DNA from 2 places in the Providencia sp. Marseille-Q8014 genome. Region 1 is predicted to be linked to the other one. Evidence: predicted binding sites of a transcription regulator. Region 1 holds the regulator's gene; the other holds the start of a gene.
The links. The regulator ArgR, encoded in region 1, controls arginine synthesis, uptake and breakdown. The targets are predictions, from matches to a motif close to ANTGAATAAAAATACANT.

Region 2: the regulator ArgR is predicted to act here: its motif matches at 1,814-1,831, upstream of argC (N-acetyl-gamma-glutamyl-phosphate reductase).

What each region holds. Positions count from the first base shown of each region.
Region 1 covers NZ_CBCOPT010000001.1:3,798,858-3,802,061, forward strand. Annotated here, with positions in the region: gene mdh (malate dehydrogenase) at 22-960, opposite strand; gene argR (transcriptional regulator ArgR) at 1,400-1,870, shown strand; gene mpl (UDP-N-acetylmuramate:L-alanyl-gamma-D-glutamyl-meso-diaminopimelate ligase) at 2,055-3,204, opposite strand, start outside.
Region 2 covers NZ_CBCOPT010000001.1:3,983,639-3,986,842, reverse strand. Annotated here, with positions in the region: gene metF (methylenetetrahydrofolate reductase) at 1-384, opposite strand, end outside; gene argE (acetylornithine deacetylase) at 613-1,767, opposite strand; gene argC (N-acetyl-gamma-glutamyl-phosphate reductase) at 1,870-2,874, shown strand; gene argB (acetylglutamate kinase) at 2,912-3,204, shown strand, end outside.

The sequences.
Region 1 (3,204 bases):
CAGTAAAAAACTGAGCGACAATTAGCCGTTAATGAATTTTTCGCCTAGTTCGATATCTTTTTTCAGTACATCTAGCATATCTTTCAGTGCTTTTTGTTCAAAATCACTTAATTTACCGTAAGAGATGTGCTCTTCAATCCCGTTTTTGCCTAAACGAACGGGTTGAGCAAAGAAACGGGCATGTTCACCTTCGCCTTCAGTATAAACACACTCGATCACATTAGGTTCACCTTGCAGACCGCGGATCAGAGAGAGGCCGAGACGTGCAGCTGCTTGACCCATAGACAGGGTTGCAGATCCACCACCTGCTTTTGCTTCAACAACTTCAGTACCTGCGTTTTGAATACGCTTAGTCAGTGCAGCAATTTCCTCTTCGGTGAACTCAACACCTGGAACTTGAGATAATAAAGGTAGGATCGTGACGCCTGAGTGACCACCAATGACAGGCACTTCGATTTCATGAGGTTTCTTACCTTTCAGTTCTGCAACGAAAGTATTCGAACGGATAATATCCAGCGTTGTCACACCAAACAGACGGTTTTTATCATACACACCTGCTTTTTTCAGTACTTCAGCAGCAATAGCCACTGTCGTGTTAACAGGGTTAGTAATGATACCGATCAAGGCTTTTGGACAGGTTGTCGCAATTTGTTGAGTCAAATTACGAATAATACCAGCGTTAACATTAAACAGGTCTGAACGATCCATACCTGGTTTACGAGCAACACCAGCTGAGATCAGTACAACATCGGCACCTTTCAGTGCAGGGGTCGCATCTTCACCTGAAAAACCAACCACTTTCACATCAGTTGGGATATGGCTAAGGTCTGCAGCAACACCCGGAGTTACTGGTGCGATATCGTATAGAGAGAGTTCTGAACCTGCTGGAAGCTGGTTTTTAAGAAGAAGGGCCAGAGCTTGACCAATACCACCTGCTGCGCCTAGAACTGCAACTTTCATTCTGAAACTCCTTTATTTGTACTTTAAAAAGTATATGGATTCATCTTGTTATGCATTAAACACATTACTGATAAAAAACAATTCATTAACAGATGTTGAAGCATATTAAAGTTAATACGCTTACGTACTCATTTTATCTATTCTAAACAAAATCCTTATCTGTTAATGAGATAAGGGGCACTTTTTTAACAAATAGTTTTTATCACTATTGACCTTTACATAATAAATAGTTTTTACGGATTTGTTACAAATAATACATTAGCGCATTTTTTTCTGTGCGAATTGAGTGTTTCACGCTAAAACCATCTCCGCATTGAGTGCTCGATTCATAAAGGCAGATCGTTCCTGTACACGAAACCATCATAACGCAATTTTGTTGCATAAAAATTCACATTTACGGATAATACAACTTAATTTATTGTCATAGGATGGGTTAATTATGCGTACACCGTCTAAACAAGAAGACTTGGTTAAAGCTTTTAAAGCTCTACTTAAAGAAGAAAAATTTAGCTCTCAGGCTGAAATTGTGATCGCACTGCAAGAGCAAGGCTTTGAAAATATCAACCAATCAAAAATTTCCAGAATGTTAACTAAGTTCGGTGCCGTTCGTACTCGTAACGCTAAAATGGAAATGGTTTACTGTTTACCTACTGAACCCGGTGTTCCTACTGCCACCAGCCCACTAAAAAACCTTGTACTTGATATTGATTACAATCACTCTGTTGTTGTGATTAGAACCAGCCCAGGTGCAGCGCAGCTGATCGCACGTTTACTGGATTCTTTGGGGAAAGCGGAGGGTATTTTAGGTAGCATTGCGGGTGACGATACTATTTTTTCTACGCCAGCGAATAATTTCACCACTAAAGAGCTTTATGAAGCGATCCTTGCGCTTTTTGATCAAGAACTCTAAGACTGTTGTCACTCAGGCGGGAAGCCTCTCGCCCCTTCTTTCACATCGATGCGGTCACTGTAGTCGTCAATTCTGACCTTATCTCATGACCGCCCGATGATCATCTGCAATAAAAAAGCAGCTTCAGAAGTGACTCAACCAATGAAACACTTTCGTTAAGCTGCCTTTTTTATTAAGGCTTATTTTAATTTTCGCCTTCGGCTTCGGATTTCTTTTTAAGTCCCGCAAGCAATTTACCGTGGATATCACCAAAACCACCATTACTCATGACCAAAATATGATCACCTGGCTGTGCGGTCTCAATCACCATGTTCGCTAACGCTTCAATATCAGAACTCCAACGTGCAGGTTGCACACAATTTTCAGCGATTTCAGTCACCATCCAAGGAATATTCGCAGGTTGGAAGAGAAACACTTCATCAGCACGGCCTAATGATGGTGCAATATCGTTTTTACTGATCCCCATCTTCATGGTATTTGAGCGAGGCTCAAGTACCGCAATAATCCGTGAAGTACCGCCAACTTTACTGCGTAACGCTTCTAAGGTCGCTAAGATTGCCGTTGGGTGATGAGCAAAATCATCGTAAACACTCACGCCATATTCAACACCCCGTAACTCTAAACGACGACGCGCGTTAATAAACTTATGTAATGCTCGACACGCTTCTGCTGCGGGAACACCAACATGATGTGCGGCTGCAATCGCCATTAACGCATTATGGATGTTATGGTTGCCGACTTGTGACCAAATAACGTCGCCCACTTTTTCTTGTTGGTAGAAAACTTCAAAATGGCTTCCATCATGGTTTAATTTATTAGCTTGCCACTCTCCATGTTCACCAATAAATTCTTGTTCACTCCAGCACCCCATTCCAATAACCTGTTTCAGATTTGAGTCATTATCGGGCATAAAAATTTTGCCGTTACTCGGCACAATGCGGACGAGATGGTGGAATTGCTTTTGGATAGCTTCAAGGTTGTCGAAAATATCAGCGTGATCAAATTCGAGATTATTCAACACTAAGGTTTTTGGGCTGTAATGAACGAATTTCGAGCGTTTATCAAAAAATGCACAATCGTATTCATCCGCTTCAATCACAAAGAAAGGACTTTCTCCAATTTGAGCAGAGGCCTCAAAGTTTCCAGGTACACCGCCGATCAGAAAGCCGGGCTTATAACCACAATCTTCTAATATCCATGTTAACATGCCCGCTGTGGTTGTTTTACCGTGTGTTCCTGCTACGGCAAGCACCCAGCGCTCGGGTAAAACATGGTCATGTAACCACTGAGGGCCCGATGTGTAAGTTAGGCCTTTTTCTAATACCGCTTCTACA
Region 2 (3,204 bases), 180 kb from region 1:
TGGTTTACGGCTATTATCCGGCAAGTCACCACGTAATGCCACGATTTGGCGAATACCGTTATTCCAGTAATCACGCGCGATTTCTTTGAGTTCCTCACGGGATGCATCAATACAAGTCAAATGAGGCGCTGCAATTAAGCCGGTTTTGTCTTTAATATCTTTAATAATGCTATGGGTTCTATCACGCTCACCTGAATTTGCACCATAAGTTACAGAGACAAATTTGGGTTTAAGGTTTTTCAGTCTATCAATGGATTTCCACAGGGTTTGTTCCATCTCTTCAGTGCGTGGCGGAAAAAACTCAAAGGAGACATTAATTTGCCCATCTAGCTCAGCGAGACTTTGATTTAGCGCTTCGCGCTGATTTGCGTGAAAGAAACTCATACCCTGTCCTCATGACTTTGTAATGACGAAACGAAAATTGTATCGATAATTGACTATATCCATTTGTGCGTCTATACGTTTAGACGTCTAAATAGAGATTACCGGATATGCTGATACTGAGTCAACACTTAAATGAAATAGAGGTGTGAGGGTTTTTCAGGGGGAATAGGAAAAAAATTCATGTAAGAAAATGCGCAATAACCAAAGATTATTGCGCAGAACGCATTTTTATTCAGTTAAGCAGAAGTGCTCAATTAACTGGCTAATGAGTTGTCGAGTGGGTTCGATGAATTTCATATCAATAAACTCATCGGGTTGATGCGCTTGTTCAATAGAGCCGGGGCCCAGTACCAACGTTGGACACAATTCTTGAATAAATGGCGCTTCAGTACAGTAATTTACGGTATCCGCTTTTTGACCAAGGAGCTGTTCAATCACTGCAACCATTTTATGATCGGTTGGGCACTCATAACCGGGGATCGGTGGGTGGAGAGATTCAATGGCTAGCCGTCCCGGCCATTGTTTTTTCACCGGCTCTAAGGATTCATTTAATAATTCATCGAGATCTTGCAAAGTCAGCCCAGGTAATGGGCGAATATCCATGTGCAATTCACAGCAACCACAAATTCGGTTAGCTGCATCTCCACCATGAATATGACCAAAATTCATGGTTGGATAAGGGATGACAAAAGCCGGATTGTGATAGCGCTCTTTCAGCGTATTACGCAGTGTCATGAGATGTGAAATAGATTCATGCATCAATTCAATTGCGTTAACGCCTCGGGCAGGGTCACTCGAATGGCCTGATTGGCCAGTAATACGGATCGCATTGGAAAGATGGCCTTTATGTGCTCGTATCGGTTGTAGTGAGGTTGGCTCACCAATAATCGCAAAATCAGGACGTAGCTGTGTACTGGCCGCAAAATAACGCGCCCCCGCCATTGATGTTTCTTCATCTGCCGTTGCAAGGATATGCAGTGGGCGAGTCAGTTTATTGATATCAATATCACGCAACGCATCAACGATAAAAGCAAAAAAGCCTTTCATATCCGCAGTGCCGAGGCCATATAACTTGCCGTCTTGTTCTGTCAGGGTAAATGGATCTTTGCTCCATCGACCTTCATCAAACGGCACGGTATCCGTGTGGCCACATAGCATCAAGCCACCACTTCCTTCACCAATCGTCGCGAGTAGGTTGTATTTGTCGCGGGTATCTGGCACTGGTTGTATATTCACCGTAAACCCGAGTGTTTCTAGCCACCCACCAAGCAGTTCGACCAGAGCCTTATTACTCTGATCGAGTTGCGAATCAGTGGCACTGATAGAGGGAGTGGCAATTAATTGACGATAAATCTCAATAAATGCAGGTAATTTAATATTCACTGTTGACAGCCTTTATCCATAATAGTATCAATATTCATGCACTTTATTTGAATAAAAATACACATTAAACTGTTTGGGTCACGAGCACAAGGTAGAAAGCATATGTTGAACACACTCATTATCGGAGCCAGTGGTTATACTGGAGCAGAATTAGCGGCTTATCTGCAACGTCATCCTGAAATAAATCTTCAGGGATTGATGGTGTCAGCTCAAAGTGCTGATGCAGGTAAATGCTTTTCTGATCTACATCCCCAGTATAAGGGTATTATCGATATTCCTGTCTTACCATTAACGGATGTTGCGGCTGCGGCACAAGGTATTGATGTCGTTTTTCTTGCCACTGCTCATGAAGTTAGCCATGACATCGCCCCTCAGTTTTTAGAGGCAGGCTGTGTCGTTTTTGATTTATCGGGTGCTTATCGTGTTCAAGATGCCGCTTTCTACCCAAAATATTACGGATTCGAACATACAAACAGTCAATGGTTAAATCAAGCGGTTTACGGCCTTGCTGAGTGGCAAGCCGACAAAATTCGTCAAGCACAACTCATCGCTGTGCCGGGATGCTATCCAACGGTTTCTCAATTAGCGTTGAAACCGTTGATTGAAGCGAAACTACTTGATGACCAAATGTGGCCAGTGATTAACGCGACGAGTGGGGTCTCGGGCGCGGGTCGTAAAGCTTCTATGACAAATAGTTTTTGTGAAGTGAGTTTACAGCCATACGGTATTTTCACGCATCGTCATCAACCTGAAATCGCAACGCATTTGGGACGTGAGGTCATTTTTACACCGCACTTGGGGAATTTTTCTCGCGGTATTTTGGCTACGATTACTTGTAAGGTAAACGCTGGTGTGACGACCGAACAGATTCAACAAGTCTTCAAAGATGCCTATCACAACAAACCGCTAGTGCGTTTGTATGAAAAAGGTGTTCCAGCACTGAAAGCTGTCGTTGGCACACCATTTTGCGATATTGGCTTTGTATTAAAAGGCGAGCACCTAATCTTAGTCGGAACGGAAGACAACTTATTAAAAGGTGCAGCGGCACAAGCGGTACAGTGCATGAATATTCGTTTCGGTTTTAATGAAACGCAATCATTACTTTAGTGATATCACGGTCAACGAACTTATTAAGGATTAACCCATGCAACCATTAGTGATCAAATTGGGTGGTGTATTACTGGATAGCGAAGAAGCGCTTGAAAGATTATTTACTGCATTACAAACCTATCGTCAGTCTCATCAACGACCTTTAGTGATTGTACATGGTGGTGGTTGTCTGGTTGATGAACTTATGCAAAAGCTCCAATTACCGGTGGTGAAGAAACAAGGACTCCGTGTCACACCTGCTGATCAGATTGATATTATCACTGGTGCATTAGCAGGCACTGCCAACAAAACACTATTGGCGTGGGCGACTAAATACCAGTTACAAGC